3 regions of the Streptomyces sp. BK79 genome follow, and region 2 is predicted to be linked to each of the others. Evidence: riboswitches for the same ligand, from Rfam matches in the RefSeq annotation. Region 2 holds a riboswitch; each other region holds the start of a gene.
The links. Region 2 has a riboswitch for thiamine pyrophosphate ahead of thiO (glycine oxidase ThiO). Riboswitches for the same ligand answer to the same signal wherever they lie in the genome.
Positions count from the first base shown of each region.

Region 1: linked by a shared signal. The riboswitch ahead of thiC (phosphomethylpyrimidine synthase ThiC) and the one ahead of thiO (glycine oxidase ThiO) in region 2 are both predicted to bind thiamine pyrophosphate.
Region 3: linked by a shared signal. The riboswitch ahead of ACFIF2_RS22430 (thiamine ABC transporter substrate binding subunit) and the one ahead of thiO (glycine oxidase ThiO) in region 2 are both predicted to bind thiamine pyrophosphate.

Region 1 is NZ_JBHVOC010000025.1:145,781-149,746, forward strand. It holds gene ACFIF2_RS28775 (VWA domain-containing protein) at 1-20, opposite strand, end outside; gene thiC (phosphomethylpyrimidine synthase ThiC) at 107-1,900, opposite strand; TPP riboswitch at 1,893-2,082, opposite strand; gene ACFIF2_RS28785 (YibE/F family protein) at 2,154-3,578, shown strand; gene ACFIF2_RS28790 (SsgA family sporulation/cell division regulator) at 3,630-3,966, opposite strand, start outside.
Region 2 is NZ_JBHVOC010000013.1:69,426-73,391, reverse strand. It holds gene ACFIF2_RS17790 (thiazole synthase) at 1-326, opposite strand, end outside; gene thiS (sulfur carrier protein ThiS) at 329-529, opposite strand; gene thiO (glycine oxidase ThiO) at 526-1,740, opposite strand; TPP riboswitch at 1,738-1,849, opposite strand; gene ACFIF2_RS17775 (hypothetical protein) at 1,902-2,252, shown strand; gene ACFIF2_RS17770 (NAD(P)/FAD-dependent oxidoreductase) at 2,342-3,559, shown strand; gene ACFIF2_RS17765 (Rv2175c family DNA-binding protein) at 3,637-3,966, shown strand, end outside.
Region 3 is NZ_JBHVOC010000017.1:159,701-163,666, forward strand. It holds gene ACFIF2_RS22420 (phosphatidate cytidylyltransferase) at 1-163, shown strand, start outside; gene rlmN (23S rRNA (adenine(2503)-C(2))-methyltransferase RlmN) at 275-1,381, shown strand; TPP riboswitch at 1,457-1,562, shown strand; gene ACFIF2_RS22430 (thiamine ABC transporter substrate binding subunit) at 1,638-2,723, shown strand; gene ACFIF2_RS22435 (ABC transporter permease) at 2,780-3,966, shown strand, end outside.

The sequences.
Region 1 (3,966 bases), on a different contig from region 2:
CTCAGGGAAGTGGCTGTCATGCGCCCAGTCTGCCCAGACCCGGCCTTCGATGGGGAGAGGGCGGGCTGTGCGGCCTGTCCCCTCCCCACCGCCGCCCGGGCCTCGTTCAGTCCGCGATCGGCAGGTACACGCGATTGCCCGCGGCGGCGAACTCCTGCGACTTCTGGGCCATTCCCTCCTCGATCTCGGCCTTGCTCCCTCCGTGCTCCCGCCGGATGTCCTGCGAGATCTTCATCGAGCAGAACTTCGGCCCGCACATCGAGCAGAAGTGGGCCGTCTTGGCGGGCTCGGCCGGCAGGGTCTCGTCGTGGAACTCCCGTGCCGTGTCCGGGTCGAGGGCCAGGTTGAACTGGTCCTCCCACCGGAACTCGAACCGGGCGTCGGACAGCGCGTCGTCCCACTCCTGCGCACCTGGGTGCCCCTTGGCGAGGTCGGCGGCATGGGCGGCGATCTTGTAGGTGATGACGCCGGTCTTGACGTCGTCACGGTTGGGCAGGCCCAGGTGCTCCTTGGGCGTGACGTAGCAGAGCATGGCCGTGCCCCACCAGGCGATCATCGCGGCACCGATGCCGGAGGTGATGTGGTCGTACGCCGGCGCGACGTCCGTCGTCAGCGGGCCGAGCGTATAGAACGGAGCTTCCTCGCAGATCTCCTGCTGAAGATCGATGTTCTCCTTGATCTTGTGCATCGGGACGTGGCCCGGGCCCTCGATCATGGTCTGCACGTGGAAGCGCTTGGCGATCGAGTTGAGCTCCCCGAGGGTGCGCAGCTCCGCGAACTGCGCCTCGTCGTTGGCGTCCGCGATCGAGCCCGGCCGCAGGCCGTCGCCGAGGGAGTACGTGACGTCGTAGGCCGCGAGGATCTCGCAGAGTTCCTCGAAGTTCTCGTACAGGAACGACTCCCGGTGGTGCGCCAGGCACCATGCCGCCATGATCGAGCCGCCCCGCGAGACGATGCCGGTCTTGCGGTTCGCGGTCAGCGGCACGTACGCCAGCCGCACACCCGCGTGGACCGTCATGTAGTCCACGCCCTGCTCGGCCTGCTCGATGACCGTGTCCTTGTAGATCTCCCAGGTCAGCTCCTCGGCCCGGCCGTCGACCTTCTCCAGTGCCTGGTAGAGCGGCACCGTCCCGATGGGCACGGGGGAGTTGCGCAGCACCCACTCGCGCGTGGTGTGGATGTTGCGGCCGGTGGAAAGGTCCATGACCGTGTCGGCGCCCCACCGGGTCGCCCAGGTCATCTTCTCGACCTCCTCCTCGATGGAGGACGTCACCGCCGAGTTGCCGATGTTGGCGTTGACCTTCACCAGGAACCGCTTGCCGATGATCATCGGCTCGATCTCCGGGTGGTTGACGTTGGCGGGCAGTACGGCGCGGCCCGCCGCGATCTCCTCGCGGACCACTTCCGGCGAGACGTTCTCCCGGAGGGCCACGTACTCCATCTCCGGCGTGACCTCGCCCCGACGGGCGTAGGCGAGCTGGGTGACGGGCGTGCCGTCCCGCCCCCGGCGCGGCTGACGCGGGCGGCCGGGGAAGACCGCGTCCAGGTTGCGCAGACCTCCGCGGGGGGAGGTGTGCTTGATGCCGTCGTCCTCGGGGCGGACGGGGCGGCCCGCGTACTCCTCGGTGTCGCCCCTGGCGATGATCCAGTTCTCACGCAGCGGCGGCAGCCCCCTGCGGACGTCGGTGTCGACCAGCGGATCGGTGTACGGGCCCGACGTGTCGTACAGCGTGACCGACTGCCCGTTGGTGAGATGCACCTGACGGACCGGCACCCGCAGGTCGGGGCGCGAGCCCTCGACGTACGCCTTGTGCCAGCCGATGGACTTCCCGTCCTCCGTGCGCTCCTTGTGAGCGGAGTTCTGCGCGGAGGCAGGCGTGCGTGCGTCCTCGATGGTCATGAGACCTACTCCCTACGCCGGCATTACCCGGTAACAGGTTCGGCGGTCGACGCAGCGGCTTCCGTCTGCCGACGCTTCGTGGGATAGGTCACTCGACTTCGGTGACGTTTCCCGTGAAACATCGCTGGGACGGAGGTCAGCGCCCTCTCAGCCCGGTGCTCCGAGCTCCCGCGTGTACAAAGGTGCCTCCACGCTAGCGCCAATTCGGGCGCGGTGAACAGAGGGCCCCCCTGGTTCTTGCGATGATCGGGCGGTGACCACACCGCAGCATCCCCCCTTCCCACCGCACGAGCCCGGCCGCGGGCAGGGCTCCGACGGCGGCGCCGGCCGCGAGGCCGGGCCCGCCTCCCCCACCGCCCATGGGCACGCGCACGTCCACAGTCACGGGCCGGCCACGCCGGTCTCCCGGCATCTGCGGAAGGTCATCGCGGCGGTCCTCATCCCGTTCGCGGCGGCCGTCCTGGTCGGGCTCGGGGTGCTGTGGCCCGGTGGTGCTCCGGCGCACGAACGCACCGGGGTCGGCTTCGACCGGCAGACGCAGGACGGCACCGTCACGAAGGTGGTCGAGCTGAGCTGTCAGTCCGTCAACGCCTCGGGCGTCCCGCCGACCGGTGACACCTCCACCGCGGAGGGCTCCTCCGCGGTGCAGCAGGCGAACGGCGACTGCAAGCGGGCGACGATCCGCGTCGACAGCGGCAAGGACAAGGGCCGTACGTTCACCGAGGTCGTGCAGCCGGACCAGTCACGGCAGTTGCACGAGGGCCAGAAGGTGGTGGTCGCCTACGAGCCCTCCGCGCCGAAGGACCTGCAGTACTCGGTGACCGACATCAACCGCGGGCTGCCGCTGGCCCTGCTCGCCGGCATCTTCGCGATCGCCGTCGTGGTCGTCGGACGACTGCGGGGCCTGATGGCCCTGGTCTCGCTGGCCCTCAGCTTCCTGCTGCTGAACTTCTTCATCCTGCCCGCGATCCTGCAGGGATCGAATCCCCTGGCCGTCGCCGTGGTCGGGTCGAGCGCCATCATGCTGATCGCGCTGTATCTGTGTCACGGCCTGTCGGCCCGGACCTCCGTCGCGGTGCTCGGCACCCTGATCTCCCTGCTGCTGATCGGCGTCCTCGGATCGCTGTTCATCGGCTGGGCCGCGCTGACCGGCAACACGGACGACAACACCGGCCTCATCCACGGCCTGTATCCGACGATCGACATGAGCGGTCTGCTGCTCGCCGGTGTCATCATCGGTTCGCTGGGTGTCCTGGACGACGTGACGGTCACGCAGACCTCCGCGGTCTGGGAACTCCACGAGGCCAATCCGACCATGGGCTGGCGCGGCCTGTACCGCGCGGGCATCCGCATCGGCCGCGACCACATCGCGTCGGTCGTCAACACGCTCGTCCTCGCCTACGCGGGCGCCGCGCTGCCCCTGCTGCTGCTGTTCTCGATCGCGCAGAGCGGGGTGGGGACGGTCGCCAACAGCGAGCTGGTCGCGGAGGAGATCGTGCGCACGCTGGTCGGATCGATCGGCCTGGTGGCGTCCGTGCCGGTCACCACGGCCCTCGCTGCCCTGGTGGTGTCCGCCGACCGGTCCGCCGACCGGACGGCGGCCCAGACCTCCGGAGGGGCGCCGGGCCCCGGCACGGCCCCCGGGCGCGGCGGAGGCGGCCGGCGCCGTAAGCGCTGACGCGCTTTCGGGCGAAGCGTTACGCCAGCGCCGAAGGGCTGCCGTAACGGTTCATCCGGCGCTCTGTTCCTCCGCCAGGATGCGGTCCAGGGCCTCGTCGAGGTGGGCGTCGAAGTCGGCGAGCGCCCCCTCCTGCCCCAGCGGCACCAGCTTGTCGGTCCGGTCGAGGAACGCGACCAGGGGAGCGGCCGACGAGCGGAACAGTGCCTGGTCGATGCCGACCTGGAGACGGATCAGCACCTCGGCCAGCGGTTCGGGGTCGACGGGGGCGATGCGCACGTCACCGTCACCGCACGGCCGTCCCACGCCGTCGACCAGCAGTTCCCGGCCGAAGGCCCAGGTGACCGGTGCGTCCCCGGGCAGATGGAAGGTCAGGCGCACGGCATAG
Region 2 (3,966 bases):
AGCAGGGTGCGCTCGTCGGCGATGACCTCCAGCTTCACCAGGTCCGTGCCGAGTGCCTCGCGCGCGAGGCGGGCGGTGAGGACCGCCTCCCCGGCGGTGAAGCAGCCGGCCGTGTTCGGCAGCACCCGGATGCCGAGCTTGTCCAGCACCGACAGCACGGACCCGTGCACCGAGGCGTTCACGCGCCGCATCGCGACCGTCGTCAGCTCGGTACCGGAGGCCACCAGCGCGCGCTCCAGCACGTCGAGGCTGGGCGCCCCGCCCGTACCCATGATCAGCCGGGACGCGTACGACGTACCGCCGAGGACGAAGGGATCGTCGGCCATGGTCAGCCTCCTTGGACGGCGGTGAGGACTTCGACGCGGTCGCCGTCGGCCAGCGCGGTGGCCGACCACCGCGCGCGCGGGACGACGGTCTCGTTCAGAGCGGCGGCCACTCCGGACGAGGCCGGGGTGAGCGTGCCCACCAGGGTGTCCAGGGCCGTACCGGGAGCCACCTCGCGCGGCTCGCCGTTGACGGAGATGTTCATGCGGGCTGCTCCGAGAGTCGCGGGAGTGCGGGGTCGGCGCCGAAGCGCCGGGGGGTGAAGGGGCGGGCCTCGGCCGGAAGCTCCCCGGTGGTCAGGACGTCCGCCATGACGTCGCCGGTGACCGGGGTGAGCAGGACGCCGTTGCGGTAGTGGCCGGTGGCCAGCAGCAGGCCGTCGAGACCGGTCGGGCCGAGCAGCGGGGCGTTGTCCGGGGAGCCGGGGCGCAGGCCCGCCCGGGTCTCCGTCAGGGGCAGCTCCGTGATGCCGGGCACCAGGTCGTGGGCGTCGCGCAGCAGCTCGTAGACGCCGCCCGCGGTGACCGTCGTGTCCCAGCCCAGCTCCTCGCTGGTGGCGCCGACGACCAGCTCGCCGCTCTCCCGGGGCACCAGGTAGAGCGGGTTGCCGCGCACCACGGCACGCACCGTCCGGTTCAGCAGCGGGCCGTGCGTCCGCGGCATCGCCAGCCGCAGCACCTGCCCCTTCACGGGCCGCACCGGCGGCAGCACGTCGTCCGGTACGCCCTTGAGCCGCCCGCTGAGACACCCGCCGGCCAGCACCACCTGCCCGGCCTCCAGGACCGTGCCGTCGGCGGTGACCACACCGGTGGCCCGCCCGCCGCGCCCGACGGTGAGCCGCTCGGCCCACTCCCGGTGGAAGACCACCCCCGCGCCTTCGCAGGCGGCCACGAGCGCCCCGGCCAGCCGCCGGGGGTCGATCTGGTGGTCGCCGTCCACCCGCAGCCCGCCGCGCACGCCCGGCGCGAGCATCGGCTCCAGGCGCCGGCACTCGCGCCCGCTCAGCCACTCGGACTCCAGGCCCGAACGCTGCTGGAGCGCGTGCAGTTCCCGCAGGTGGGCCCGGTCGTCGGCGTCCAGCGCCACGGCGAGGGTGCCGCACCGCCGGTACCCGAGGTCGTGGCCCGTGGCGTCGGCCAGCTCGGCCGCGAACCGCGGGTAGCGGCGCGCCGAGGCCAGGTTCAGCGCGAGCAGCGTCTGCTCGCCGTAGTGGAGCTCCGTGACGGCGGCCAGCATCCCGGCGGCCACCGAGGCGGCCCCGCCGCCCGGTTCGGGGTCCACGAGGGCCGTGCCGAGCCCGCGCTGCGCGGCCCGCCACGCCGTGACCAGGCCGATGATCCCGCCCCCGACCACGAGGACGTCAGGTGTCCGTGACGACGTGTGCGGCGGAGACGACAGGTGCGGTGGAGACGACATGGGCGTCCAGCCCCTCCCTTCGCCGGCATGACCCGGATCAGGTTCGTACGGTCGGAGGCCGCCAGCCTCCCTCTCAGCCCGGTGCGTCCGGGCTCCCGCGAGTGCTTTACGTTGGCCAGCCTAGCCCGACGCGGTAAGTCTCAGTAAGGGAGCCCTGGCCCATGGCGCGTTCACTCGACGGTCTCGTCCTCGCCCCCGTCGCCGACCAGGCGCCCGGCCAGGTGGGCACGCGGACCCGGTTCACCTACCACGAGCAGGACGGCGCGGTATGGGCCGAGTACGAGGGCGGCGACGTCGTCCGGGGCCGCCTGGTGGGCACCCGGGAGGGCGACCGGCTCGACTTCCGCTACGTGCAGCTCAAGACCGACGGCAGCACGTCCTCGGGGCACTGCGTGTCGACCGTCGCCGAACTGCCGGACGGGCGGGTGCGCCTGGACGAGACCTGGGAGTGGGAGTCCCAGCGGGGCAGCGGGACGAGCGTGGTGGAGCAGGTCACCGCGCAGGGGCGCTGAATGACGGTACGTCAGGTGTCTAAGGTGATCGGGTGAGTGATCAGACGCAGGAGCAGCCCCGGGAACGGGGAGCGGACGCGGAGCGCCGCGTGGTCGTCGTGGGCGCGGGCATGGCCGGGGTGCAGACCGCCGTCGCCCTGCGGGAGCAGGGTTTCACGGGCACCGTGACCCTGATCGGCGCCGAGCCGCACCAGCCGTACGACCGTCCCCCGTTGTCCAAGGCCGTCCTGCTCGGCACCGCCGAGGGATCCGCCTTCGACGTCGACTTCGAGGCCCTCGGCATCACCCTGCGGCTCGGCTGCGAGGCCCTGGGCGTCCGGCCCGGCGCGCACGTCCTCGACACGTCCGCGGGGCCCGTGCCGTACGACGTCCTCGTCCTCGCGACGGGTGCGGAACCGTTCCGGCTCCCCGGCACGGAGGGCGTGCCCGGCGTGCACCTGCTGCGCACCCTGGACGACGCCGAGCGGCTGCGCCCGGTGCTCGCCCGGCAGCACGACATCGTGGTCGTCGGCGCCGGCTGGATCGGCGCCGAGTTCGCCACCGCCGCGCGCGAGGCGGGCTGCGCGGTGACCGTCGTGGAGGCCGCGGGGCATCCGCTCGCGGGCGCGCTGCCCGCCGAGGTCGCCGCGCCGATGACCGCCTGGTACGCCGACGCCGGCGTCGGCCTGCGCACGCACGCGCGCGTGGAGCGCGTCGAATCCGGCGGTCCGGGGGAGGCCGGTCACGTCGTCGTCCTCGACGACGGCTCGCGGCTGCCCGCCGGCGCGGTCGTCGTCGGCATCGGCGCCCGGCCCGCCACCGCCTGGCTCGACGGCTCCGGCATCGCCCTGGGCCCGCACGGCGACATCCTGGCCGACGACCGCCTGCGCACCTCCGCGCCGGACGTCCACGCGGTCGGCGACTGCGCGTCCTTCCCCTCGGGGCGCTACGGGGAGCGGCTCCTGGTGCACCACTGGGACAACGCCCTCCAGGGCCCGCGCACGGTCGCCGCCGGCATCGTCGGCGCCGCCGTCGGCGAGGTCCCGGCCGCCTACGACCCGGTGCCGTACTTCTGGTCCGAGCAGTTCGGCCGCTTCGTCCAGTACGCCGGTCACCACACGGCCGCGGACACCCTCCTGTGGCGGGGCGAGCCCTCGGGGCCCGCCTGGACGGTCTGCTGGCTGCGGGAGGGCCGCCTGGCCGCCCTGCTGGCGGTGGGCCGCCCCCGGGACCTGGCGCAGGGCAAGCGGCTGATCCAGGCGGGCGCGACGATGGATCCCCGGCTGCTGGCCGACCCGGCGCGGCCGCTCAAGGCGTCGACCGCGTAGCCCGTCCGCCGGGTGCGGCGGCCCGGCTCGGACGGGTCCGGCTTCCGACTGTCAGTGGCAGATGGCAGGCTTGAGACGTGACCGAGATTGACGCAAAGATCGATGCTCTCGTGCCTGCCTGGCTCACCGTCCCCGACATCGCCGAGATGCTGGGTGTCGAAGTGACCCGCGTGCGCCAGCTGATCAAGGAAGGCCAGCTCATCGCCGTACGCCGCGGCGAGAACCGGGCGCTGCACATCCCGGCGGCCTTCATCGACGAGGACAAGGTCGTCAAGGGCCTGGTCGGGACCCTGACGCTGCTGCGGGACGACGGCTTCTCCCCCGAGGAGATGCTGGAGTGGCTCTTCACGCCCGACCCCTCCCTGCCCGGCACCCCCGCGCAGGCGCTGAGCGAGAACCGCGGCACG
Region 3 (3,966 bases), on a different contig from region 2:
GCTGGGCGACCTCGGCGAGTCCATGATCAAGCGGGACCTCGGCATCAAGGACATGGGCACGCTCCTGCCGGGGCACGGCGGCATCATGGACCGGCTGGACTCACTGCTGCCGACGGCACCGGTGGTGTGGCTGCTGCTGGTGATCTTCGTCGGATCGGGCTGAACCGGAAGGTGATCGTGGCAGGCTCGGCCTGACCTGCGGTTCTTGGTTGAGGGGCTCGCTGTCCACAGGGCGGCGGGTCCCTCTCCGTATGTCTGCGACACTGGTAGGGCCATGCCTAAGCCCGGAGAACTCACATTCGTCGCCCCCCGCGGAGCCAAGAAGCCGCCGCGGCACCTCGCCGACCTCACGCCCGCCGAGCGCAAGGAGGCCGTCGCCGCGATCGGCGAGAAGCCGTTCCGCGCCAAGCAGCTCTCGCAGCACTACTTCGCGCGGTACGCGCACGATCCCGAGCAGTGGACCGACATCCCGGCCGGTTCGCGTCAGGGTCTGCGGGAGGCGCTGCTGCCCGAGCTGATGTCGGTCGTGCGGCATCTGTCGACCGACCAGGGCACCACCCGCAAGACGCTGTGGAAGCTGTTCGACGGGACGCTCGTCGAGTCCGTCCTCATGCGCTACCCGGACCGGGTCACCATGTGCATCAGCTCCCAGGCGGGTTGCGGCATGAACTGCCCGTTCTGCGCCACCGGGCAGGCCGGCCTGGACCGGAACCTGTCGACGGCCGAGATCGTGCACCAGATCGTCGACGGAATGCGGGCGCTCAGGGACGGTGAGGTCCCCGGCGGGCCGGCGCGGCTCAGCAACATCGTGTTCATGGGCATGGGCGAGCCCCTGGCCAACTACAACCGCGTCGTGGGGGCCATCCGCCGCCTCACCGACCCCGAGCCCGACGGACTGGGCCTGTCCCAGCGGGGCATCACCGTCTCCACGGTCGGCCTCGTCCCCGCTATCCACCGCTTCACCGGCGAGGGCTTCAAGTGCCGCCTCGCCATCTCGCTGCACGCGCCGGACGACGAGCTGCGCGACACCCTCGTCCCCGTCAACACGCGCTGGAAGGTCCGCGAGGTGCTGGACGCCGGGTTCGAGTACGCGGCGGTGTCCGGGCGCCGGCTGTCCATCGAGTACGCGCTGATCCGGGACATCAACGACCAGGCGTGGCGCGGTGACCGGCTCGGGCGGCTGCTCAAGGGCAGGCCCGTGCACGTCAACCTCATCCCGCTCAACCCGACGCCCGGCTCGAAGTGGACCGCGTCGCGGCCCGAGGACGAGAAGGCGTTCGTCGAGGCGATCGCGGCGCACGGTGTGCCGGTGACGATCCGGGACACCCGTGGCCAGGAGATCGACGGGGCGTGTGGTCAGCTCGCCGCGAGCGAGCGGTAACCTGACCGGCGTACAGCTTCATACGTCAGTACACCTTCGTACGTCAGTACATCTTTCATACGTCAGTACATCTTCATATTCCGACAGGGGAGCGCCACAGCGCTGAGAGTGCGGCACCGGCCGCAGACCCTCCGAACCTGGCCCAGGTCATTCTGGGTAGGGAGATCGGTCATCACTCGAGCTGTTGCGCCCTGCCCGAGGTCCCCAGGGGCTGCGGGCGGGGCCGCGTCTTCTCCTGGTCACCCAGGAGGAATCAGTGAGCATCACCAAGAAGGCCGCCGCCCTGGCCCTCGGCCTCGGCATGGTCGGCGGCCTGGCCGCGTGCGGATCGTCGTCCGACGGCGACGGGCAGGGCTCCGGCGACTCCAGGACCGTGACGCTGGTCAGCCACGACTCGTGGGCGGCCTCGAAGGACGTCGTCGCCGCCTTCGAGAAGAGCTCCGGCTACAAGGTCAGGGTCCTGGAGGACGGCGACGCCGGGCAGGCCGTCAACAAGGCCATCCTCACCAAGGACAACCCCCAGGGCGACGTCTTCTTCGGCGTCGACAACACCCTGCTGTCCCGCGCGCTCGACAACGGGCTGTTCCAGCCGTACGAGGCGAAGGGCCTCGACCGGGTCGACCCCGCGTTCCAGGCCGACGCCGAGCACCGCGTCACGCCCGTCGACACCGGTGACGTGTGCGTCAACTACGACAAGGCGTACTTCAGCGAGCGCGGGCTGACCCCGCCGGACTCCCTCGACGACCTCGCCGAGCCCGCGTACAAGGACCTGCTCGTCACCGAGAACGCCGGCAGTTCGTCCCCCGGCCTCGGCTTCCTGCTCGGCACGGCCGCCGCGTACGGGGACGAGGGCTGGCAGGACTACTGGAAGAAGCTCAAGGCGAACGGCGTCAAGGTCGTCGACAGCTGGGAGCAGGCGTACAACGAGGAGTTCTCCGGCTCGGCCGGCGGCAAGAAGGCCAAGGGCGATCGTCCGCTCGTCGTCTCCTACGCCTCCTCCCCGCCCGCCGAGGTGATCTACGCCGACCCGCAGCCGGCCACCGCGCCGACGGGCGTCGCCGAGGGCACCTGCTTCCGCCAGGTCGAGTACGCGGGTCTGCTGAGCAACGCCGCGAACCCCGAGGGCGGCAAGGCGCTCCTCGACTTCCTCATCGGCGAGCGGTTCCAGGAGGACCTGCCGCTGAACATGTTCGTCCACCCGGTCCGCGAGGGCGCGCGGCTGCCCGAGGCGTTCCGGAAGTTCGGGCCGCGGGCCGAGGACCCGCAGACCATGGACCCGGCGAAGATCGCCGACCACCGCGACGAGTGGGTCAAGGCGTGGACCTCTCTCGTACTGAAGTAGGCAGGGCCGGGACGAGGACCAGGACCGTGCGCGGGAGCGCGGCGCGGCTCGCCCTGATGGCGGTGCCCGTCGCGTTCTTCGCGGTGTTCTTCGCCTACCCCGTCGCCGCGATCGTCGCGCGCGGACTGGAGGTCGACGGGGTCTGGCGGTTCGGGCGGATCGGGGACGTGCTCGCCCAGTCCGACGTCCGGCACGTGCTGTGGTTCACCACCTGGCAGGCGCTGGCCTCCACCGCGCTCACGCTGCTCGTCGCCCTGCCCGGCGCCTACGCCTTCGCCCGCCTCGACTTCCCCGGCAAGCAGGTGCTGCGGGCCGTGGTGACGGTGCCGTTCGTGCTGCCGACGGTCGTCGTCGGTACGGCGTTCCTGGCCCTGGTCGGGCGCGGCGGGCTGTTCGACGAGCTGTGGGGCGTACGGCTGGACACCACCGTGTGGGCGATCCTGCTCGCGCACGTCTTCTTCAACTACGCCGTCGTGGTCCGCACCGTCGGCGGTCTGTGGGCGCAGCTCGACCCGCGCCAGGAGGAGGCCGCGCGGATGCTCGGCGCCTCGCGGCCCAGGGCCTGGCGGCAGGTGACGCTGCCCGCGCTCGCGCCCGCCGTGGCCGCGGCCTCGCTGATGGTGTTCCTGTTCACCTTCACCTCCTTCGGTGTCGTCCAGATCCTCGGCGGGCCCGCCTTCTCCACCCTGGAGGTGGAGATCTACCGGCAGACCTCGCAGGTCTTCGACCTGTCTACGGCCGCCGTGCTGACACTGATCCAGTTCGCGGCGGTCGCCGCCGTCCTCGCCGTGCACGCCTGGACGGTACGGCGGCGGGAGACGGCCCTGCGGCTGGTGGACGCGGCCACGACCGCCCGCCGGCCGCGCGGTGCCGGGCAGTGGGCCCTGCTGACCGGGGTCCTGCTCACCGTCGCGGGCCTGGTCGTGCTGCCGCTGGCCGTACTGGTGCAGCGCTCGCTCGGCGCCCCCGGCTTCGGCTACTACCGGGCGCTGACCCGCGAGGACGGCGGCACCTTCCTCGTCCCGCCGATCGAGGCGGTCGGCAACTCCCTCCAGTACGCCGTCGCCGCCACCGCCATCGCCGTGGTGATCGGCGCGCTGGCCGCCACCGCGCTGACCCGGCGCGACGCGGGCCGTTTCGTGCGCGGTTTCGACGCGCTGCTGATGCTGCCGCTCGGGGTGTCCGCCGTGACGGTCGGCTTCGGGTTCCTGATCGCGCTGGACGAACCGCCGCTGGACCTGCG